DNA from 2 places in the Microbacterium sp. LWH3-1.2 genome. Region 1 is predicted to be linked to the other one. Evidence: predicted binding sites of a transcription regulator. Region 1 holds the regulator's gene; the other holds the start of a gene.

Region 1 (4,191 bases):
CGAGGAGTCGTTCATGCTCGACTGGTACGACAACGACGAGGTCTGGTTCACGGTCCGTGCGTTCGACGCCCCGCGCGCCGTGCTCTACCGGATGCTTCCCGGCCTCACGAAGCGCCGTCGACGCGAGCTGTTCACGCGCTACCTTCGCGCGATCTCGCCGCTGTACACCACCCCCGCGTGAGGCGCTGATGGGCTCCGCACTTCCGCTGGGCGAGCCCGTTCCCTCGGACGGCTCGCTGCCGCTCGGCACGCGCATCGATCCGGCCGCCGACTTCAGCGTGTACCTGCACGTTCCGTTCTGCCGCGTGCGCTGCGGCTACTGCGACTTCAACACCTACACGTCGTCCGAGTTGCGCGGTGCCCGCCAGGACGAGTATGCGGACACGCTCCTGCGCGAGATCGCCCTTGCCGCGCCCGTTCTCGCCCGCGCCGGCGGCGTCCGTCCCGCGTCGACGGTGTTCTTCGGCGGCGGCACCCCGACGCTCCTCCCGCCGGGCGACCTCGGGCGCATGCTGGCAGGTGTCCGTGACACATTCGGCATCGCCGAGGGCGCCGAGATCACGGTCGAGGCCAACCCCGACACGGTCACCCCCGCGGTCGCGGCCGAGCTCGCAGCATCCGGTGTCACCCGTCTCTCGGTCGGCATGCAGTCCGCGGTCCCGCACGTCCTCGCCGCGCTCGACCGCACGCACGACCCCGACAACGTCCGCACGGCGGTCAGCGCGGCGCGCGGCGCCGGACTCGACGTGAGCGTCGACCTCATCTACGGCGCCCCGGGCGAGTCTCTGGACGACTGGCGCTCGTCGCTGGGGGCGGCGGTGGCGCTCGAACCCGATCACGTCTCGGCGTACGCGCTCATCATCGAGGACGGCACGAAGCTCGCCCGCCAGATCCGACGCGGCGAGGTCGCCGCCCCCGACGACGACCTGCAGGCCGACATGTACGAACTGGCAGACGACATGCTCGCGGGCGCAGGATTCGGCTGGTACGAGGTGTCGAACTGGGCGCGCGGGGACGCGCACCGCTCGCGACACAACCTCGCGTACTGGGTCGGCTCGGACTGGTGGGGCTTCGGCCCCGGCGCGCACAGCCACGTCGCGGGCGTGCGGTTCTGGAACGTCAAACACCCCGCCGCCTACGCGCAGCGGCTGGCCGCGGGCGAGTCGCCGGCCGCCGGACGGGAGATTCCGGATGCCGCAGCCAGGAACCTCGAGAGCGTGCTGCTGCGCACCCGCATCCGCGACGGACTGCCGGTCGAGGAGCTCCTCGGCGAGGGCCGCCACGCGGTCGCCGCGCTCATCGCGGACGGTCTCATCGACGGTCACGCCGCGCTGCGGGGGAGGGTCGTGCTCACCCGCCGCGGCCGTCTCCTCGCCGACGCCGTGGTCCGCGCGCTCACCGACTGACCTCGGCGGCATTGCGGTTCCGGGTGAGACGGCAACCCGACCTGCGTGGCTCGGCGATCCTGACAGGGGCATCGGATAGAATTGGCACTCCAGTCATGCGAGTGCCAGCTGCGGCGTGAGGAGGCGGGATGGTCAGCGAACGAGGTCTGCAGGTACTGCGGGCGATCGTCCAGGACTACGTCGACACGCGCGAGCCGGTCGGCAGCAAGGCGATCGTCGAGCGCCACTCCTTCGGCGTGTCGGCGGCGACGATCCGCAACGACATGGCGCTGCTCGAGGACGAAGACCTCATCGTGGCGCCCCACACCTCGTCCGGCCGGGTGCCGACCGACAAGGGCTATCGCGTCTTCGTCGATCACCTCGCCGAGCTCCGGCCGCTCTCGCCGGCCCAGCGCGCCGCCATCGCCTCGTTCCTCGACGGGTCGGGTGACCTCGACGACGTGCTCGTGCGCACCGTGCGGGCGCTCACGCAGCTGACCGGCCAGGTCGCGATCGTGCAGTACCCCTCGTTCGCGCGCGCGAACGTCACGCACGTCGAGCTGGTGCAGCTCGGAGGCGGACGCATGCTGGTGATCGTGGTCACCGACACCGGACGCGTCTCTCAGCGACTGACCTTCGTCGGCGAGGATTTCGACGACTCCGATCTCGCGCACATCCGCGCCGGCCTCGGCACCCTCCTGGTCGGCCGCCCCGTGCGCGAGGGACTGCAGCGCATCGCCGAGCGACTCGACGCTCCCCACACGCAAGCGCCTGCGCACGAACGCGCAATGGATGAGATCGTGCGCGCCGTCGCCGAGGAGCTCGAAGAGTTCCGGCAGGACAAGCTCGTGATGGCAGGCAGCGCCAACCTCGCCCGCCGCGAGTCCGACTTCCGCGGCAGCATCTACCCGCTCCTCGAGGCGATCGAGGAGCAGGTGACCCTGCTGCGGCTGATGGGCGAGATGGTCGCCGACGAACAGGGCCTCTCGGCGAGCATCGGCCGTGAGAACGAGGCGTTCGGTCTGGCCGAGGCATCCGTCGTCGCCAGCGACTACGACGCGACGGGCGCGCTCGCCCGCGTCGGCGTGCTCGGCCCGACACGCATGGACTACCCCACGAACCTCGCGACGGTCCGCGCCGTCGCGCGTTATCTCACGCGCATGCTCGAGCAGGACGACAGCTCCCGCTGACGCACGCGCGCACCCACGATCCCGCGGCCTCGCCGCGGCAGGAAGGCGAATGTGGCTGACCACTACGAGGTCCTCGGCGTCTCACGCGACGCCTCCACCGACGAGATCAAGAAGGCTTACCGCAAGCTGGCCCGCCAGTTGCACCCGGACGTGAACCCGGGCGAGGAGGCGTCCGAGCGCTTCAAGCTCGTGACGCATGCCTACGACGTCCTCAGCGACCCCGAGCAGCGCGCACGTTACGACATGGGCGGCAACGACTCGCCGTTCGGCGGCGGCGCCGGCGGCTTCGGCGGGTTCAACGACATCTTCGAGACGTTCTTCGGCGCAGCGGGCGGGTCGCGTGGCGGTCGTCCCCGGTCGCGTCGCGAGCGCGGCCAGGACGCGCTCGTTCGCGTCACGCTCGAACTCGGGGATGTCGTGTTCGGCACGCACCGCGACATCGAGGTCGACACCGCCGTGGTGTGCGAGACCTGCCAGGGCTCCTGCTGCCAGCCGGGCACGAGCCCGGTCACGTGCGACATCTGCCACGGCACCGGCAACGTCCAGCGCCAGGTGCGGAGCCTCCTCGGGAACGTCGTCACGACCCAGCCGTGCAACGTCTGCCAGGGCTACGGCACGACCATCCCGTACCCGTGCGCCACCTGCCAGGGGCAGGGGCGCGTGCGCGCGCGCCGAACAGTGTCGCTCGACATCCCGGCCGGCGTCGAGACCGGACTGCGCCTGCAGCTTCCGGGTTCGGGCGAGGTCGGCCCGGCGGGCGGCCCGAACGGCGACCTGTACATCGAGGTCACCGTGCAGCCGCACGAGGTGTTCAGCCGCGACGGTGACGACCTGCTCGCGACGCTCGAGGTGTCGATGCCCGACGCGATCCTCGGCACCACGACGACGATCGAATCGCTCGACGGCCCCGTCGATCTCGAGGTGCGGGCGGGCGTGCAGGCGGGCGACATCCTCACGATCAAGGGGCGCGGCATCACGCCGCTGCGCGGCTCCCAGCGCGGCGACCTCAGGGTCGGCGTGCACGTGGTCACCCCGACGCGCCTCGACCACAAGGAGCGCGCCCTCATCGAGGAGTTCGCCAAGCGCACCAAGGCTCCCTCGCCGAAGCTGGCGGAGTTCCATCAGGGCCTGTTCGCCAAGCTGCGCGATCGCTTCCGGAACGGCTGACCCGTGCCCCTGCACTTCCTCCTCGATCAGCCCGTCGATGCGGCCCCCGGCGAGACGGTGACCCTCACCGGTACGGAGGCGCACCACGCCGCGACCGTGCGCCGCGTGCGGGTCGGCGAGGAGGTCACGGTCGGCGACGGGCGGGGGGCCTGGCTCACCGGCAGCGTCGAGTCGGTCGCGCCGCGCGAGGTCGTCGTGCGCATCGACGGACGGACGGATGCTGCGCCCCCGCGCCCGCGCATCGTGCTGGTGCAGGCGCTGGCCAAGGGGGATCGCGACGAGCTCGCCGTCCAGGCGGCGACCGAGCTCGGTGTCGACGAGATCGTGCCGTGGCAGGCCGCCCGCAGCGTCTCGCGGTGGGACGCCGCGAAGGCGGCGAAGGGCCGGGCGCGCTGGGCGACGATCGTGCGCGAGGCCGCGAAGCAGGCGCACCGCGCGTGGGTGCCGGA
Region 2 (4,191 bases), 780 kb from region 1:
ACGGGTCACCTTGGCGGGGTCGATGATGCCCTGCGCGAAAAGGTCGCCGTACTCGCCGGTCGCGGCGTTGAGGCCGTGGCCGAGCGGGAGCTCCGAGACCTTGTTCGCCACGACGCCCGGCTCGAGGCCGGCGTTGAGGGCGATCTGCTTGAGCGGAGCCTCGATCGCGACGCGCACGATGTTCGCACCGGTCGCCTCGTCACCCGTCAGCTGGAGGCTGTCAAGCGCCTTCTTGCCCGACTGGATGAGGGCGACGCCACCACCGGCGACGATGCCCTCTTCGACGGCGGCCTTCGCGTTGCGGACGGCGTCCTCGATGCGGTGCTTGCGCTCCTTGAGCTCGACCTCGGTGGCCGCGCCCGCCTTGATGACGGCGACGCCGCCGGCGAGCTTGGCGAGGCGCTCCTGGAGCTTCTCGCGGTCGTAGTCGCTGTCGGTGTTGTCGATCTCGCGGCGGATCTGGGTCACGCGACCCTCGATCTGCGACGCCTCGCCGGCACCCTCGACGATCGTGGTCTCGTCCTTGGTGACGATGACCTTGCGCGCACGGCCGAGCAGGTCGAGGGTGGCGTTCTCGAGCTTGAGACCGACCTCCTCGGTGATGACCTGGCCGCCGGTGAGGATCGCGATGTCCTGCAGCTGCGCCTTGCGACGGTCGCCGAAGCCGGGGGCCTTGACGGCGACCGACTTGAAGATGCCGCGGATCTTGTTGAGCACGAGCGTCGCGAGAGCCTCGCCCTCGACATCCTCGGCGATGATGACGAGCTCCTTGCCGTCCTGGATCACCTTGTCGACGACGGGCAGAAGGTCCTTGATGTTCGAGATCTTCTGGTTCGCGATGAGGATGTACGGGTCCTCGAAGACGGCCTCCTGGCGCTCCGGGTCCGTGACGAAGTAGGGGTTGATGTAGCCCTTGTCGAAGCGCATGCCCTCGGTGAGCTCGAGCTCGGTGCCGAAGGTCTGCGACTCCTCGACGGTGACGACGCCCTCCTTGCCGACCTTGTCGATGGCCTCGGCGATGAGCTGGCCGATCTCCGGGTCAGCAGCCGAGATCGACGCCGTGGCGGCGATCTGGTCCTTGGACTCGACCTCCTTGGCGGACTCGAGCAGCTCGGCGGTGATGGCCGCGACAGCCTTCTCGATGCCCTTCTTGAGCGAGATGGGGTCGGCGCCGGCCGCGACGTTGCGCAGACCCTCGCGCACGAGCGCCTGGGCGAGAACCGTAGCGGTGGTGGTGCCGTCACCGGCGACGTCGTCGGTCTTCTTGGCGACCTCCTTGACGAGCTCCGCACCGATCTTCTCGTACGGGTCGTCCAGCTCGATCTCCTTGGCGATGGAGACACCGTCGTTCGTGATCGTGGGGGCGCCCCACTTCTTCTCGAGCACGACGTTGCGACCGCGCGGGCCGAGCGTCACCTTGACGGCGTCGGCCAGGATGTTCAGGCCGCGCTCGAGGCCGCGACGGGCCTCCTCGTCGAAAGCGATGATCTTTGCCATGTGTGTGTCGTCCCTCCGGAACGTTGGCTTTGGGTATTAGCACTCAACAAACGTGAGTGCTAAATCATTCTGGCACTCGACCCTATCGAGTGCAAGCCGCCGAGACGGATGCGGAAACACCAAGAGACGGGACGCCTTTCGGCATCCCGTCTCCGGTGTCGGTTCAGCGCAGGGCGCTGAGCCGGACGTTCAGACGACGCGCACGGACTCGGCCTGGGGCCCTTTCTGGCCGGAGCCGACCGTGAACTCCACGGTCTGCCCCTCCTCCAGCACGCGGAAGCCCGACATGTCGATGTTCGAGTAATGGACGAAGACGTCCTGGCCATCGGCGACGGTGATGAAGCCGAATCCCTTCTCGGCGTTGAACCATTTCACGGTGCCCTGGGTCATGCGTATCTCCTGTTGCCGGCGGTGCAGGGCTTCATCGTATGCAGGCGAAATCGCGGCATCCGGCCGTTTCGTCACTTGTTGACATGCAGGCACACAAGTGTTTACCGGCGCGAAACACGCCAGAGGGGGGTCAGGGCGTAGGAGCCGGCGTCTGCCCCGCCGCCGTGCGGTCGAGGCCGATCACGACCGTGAGCTGGGGCACGCCCTCCGTGGTCGCCGGGTACGCCTCGCTCTGCTCGATCTCCGCGCCGCCGATGACTCCTGCCAGGCCCGCGGCAGCAGCCTGATCGGCGGGATCGACATAGAAGACCGTGGTCGTCGGGAAGTCCTGCGAGCCCGCCTCGCCCGCCGTGACCTTGTCGTCCGTCCAGCCCGCACCCACGACGACGTCCTTCATCTGCGTCGCGAGTCCCTGCTCGGGGGTCGCGTTGAGGATCATGACGTCGTAGTTCACGTCGATCACCGGAGTCACCTCGGGGACCGGCTCGACGGTCGGGGTGGGCGTGGGGACCAGCTCGATGCGGCCGGACGCCAGCAGGGTGCCGAAGATGCCGACGACGATGAGCACGACCGTCGCCAGCGCCGCCCACAGCAGCACGACCCATCCACGCATGCGCGGATTCTCGGCCCGGTGGGCGCCGACGCGGTCCGTCTCCGGCACATCGTCGAAACGATCCCGGGGAAAGCTGGTGGTCGGCACCCGTCGATGCTACCGGTCGAAGCCTGAGCGTCCCGCGCGGGCGGACCCGCGTGGCGTGGAGCGGCAGGTCAGCGCGCGTCGGCGGCGCGCCCCGCGCCCTGGTGCAGACGCGCCTCGCGCAGCCGGCGCAGCCGCTTCACGAGCATGGGGTCGTGCTCCTGCGCGTCGGTCGTGTCGATGAGACGGCCGAGCAGCTGGTAGTACCGCGCCGGCGACAGCCCGAGGTCGGAGCGGATCGCCTCCTCCTTGGCCCCCGCGTGCCGGCGCCACTCGGCCTCGAAATCGAGGATGGCGCGGTCGCGGTCGGTCAGAGGCACCCCTCCACGCTAGCCCGCGGCATCCGTTCCTGGAGTGCGCCACGCGCGCCAATGCACGAACGAGCCGAGCGGGTCCACCGCGGCGAGCGCCGCGCCGTCGCGTCCGAGCACGAAACCACCCCACGACGCTGCGTCGACGGGCGGATGCCACCGCTCGTGCAGCGCCGGCGGGTCGATGGTGATCCACACCGCGTCGACGGTGAGCAGGGTGTCGAGAAGGCGTTCACGGCCCGCGTGCGGGATGTGCGGCAGCACGCCCGGCGTCGTGACGACGAGGGTCGCACCGGCCGGCGCGCGCGCGGCGGCGGCGCGCAGCACGTCCGGGTCGGACGCGTCGCCGGCCAGCAGCGTCGGCGGATCCGCCGACGCGATGTCGAGGGCGGCCGAGATCCGCTCTGCGCGCCCGGTCTCGCCCGGCCACACGAGGCTCGTGAGGAATCTGCGGTCGGCCGCGTCCGCGGCATCCAGCGGCTCGAGGTCGATTCCGCCGCGCCACACCACGTGGGGCAGCCGCAGCTTCGGCCCGCCGGTGACCTCGCAGTCCAGCACCACCGTCGAGGTGCCGTCGTCAGGGTCGAGCGCTACGACGCGGCCGCTCTCCCGGTAGCGGTACGAATAGCGGTCGGGGTACAGACACAGCCCGGCGCTCGCCCCGAGCTCGAGCAGCGCGATCGGCCCGTCGATCGTGGCGAGGGCGGGGAGCAGAGCCGCGCACCTCTGCGGCTCGTTGGTCTGGAGGCGACGGACGGATGCTGCGGCCACGACCTCGTCGGCATGCTCGCGCAGCCACTCTGCCCACGCCGGGAACGCGTCCTCGGGTGCGCCGAGCATGCGGGTGACCGCGAACACGAGGGGCGGCTGCCGGCGCGTCGCCGGGATGCGCGCGAGCAGCGCGGCGAGCAGCGCATCGGCCGCGACCCCGTCCGCCCACTCGGCGTAGAGCGCGGAGCGATCGGGCGCCTCGTCGCGCGCGAAGCGGGCGTACCGCTCGACGACCGCGTCGGTCTCGTCGCCATCGGTCCCATCCGCCACCCCGCCATCCTCGCGCATGGCCGGGCGCCCCACCGCGCGTGCCGCTGAGGTTGAATGGAGGGTGCCGCACGCTGCGGACGAGGAGGAACGATGACCTACGCCGTCGACAAGAGCGACGCCCAGTGGCGCGAAGACCTGACGCCCGACCAGTACGCCGTCCTGCGACAGGCGGGCACCGAGCGGCCCTGGACCGGCGAGCTGCTCGACGAGAGCCGTGCCGGCCTGTACACCTGTGCGGCGTGCGGCGCCGAGCTG

Evidence for each region. The regulator HrcA, encoded in region 1, represses chaperone genes, less so after heat shock. The targets are predictions, from matches to a motif close to TTNGCACTCGNNNNNNNCGAGTGCNAA.
Region 2: the regulator HrcA is predicted to act here: its motif matches at 1,534-1,560, upstream of groL (chaperonin GroEL).

The regions. Positions count from the first base shown of each region.
Region 1 covers NZ_JBEGIK010000001.1:2,748,665-2,752,855, reverse strand. The annotation lists gene MRBLWH3_RS12830 (DUF1990 family protein) at 1-181, shown strand, start outside; gene hemW (radical SAM family heme chaperone HemW) at 189-1,406, shown strand; gene hrcA (heat-inducible transcriptional repressor HrcA) at 1,535-2,575, shown strand; gene dnaJ (molecular chaperone DnaJ) at 2,627-3,742, shown strand; gene MRBLWH3_RS12810 (16S rRNA (uracil(1498)-N(3))-methyltransferase) at 3,746-4,191, shown strand, end outside.
Region 2 covers NZ_JBEGIK010000001.1:3,529,129-3,533,319, forward strand. The annotation lists gene groL (chaperonin GroEL) at 1-1,497, opposite strand, end outside; gene MRBLWH3_RS16460 (cold-shock protein) at 1,687-1,887, opposite strand; gene MRBLWH3_RS16465 (LytR C-terminal domain-containing protein) at 2,018-2,500, opposite strand; gene MRBLWH3_RS16470 (DUF3263 domain-containing protein) at 2,656-2,904, opposite strand; gene MRBLWH3_RS16475 (DUF2332 domain-containing protein) at 2,914-3,936, opposite strand; gene msrB (peptide-methionine (R)-S-oxide reductase MsrB) at 4,027-4,191, shown strand, end outside.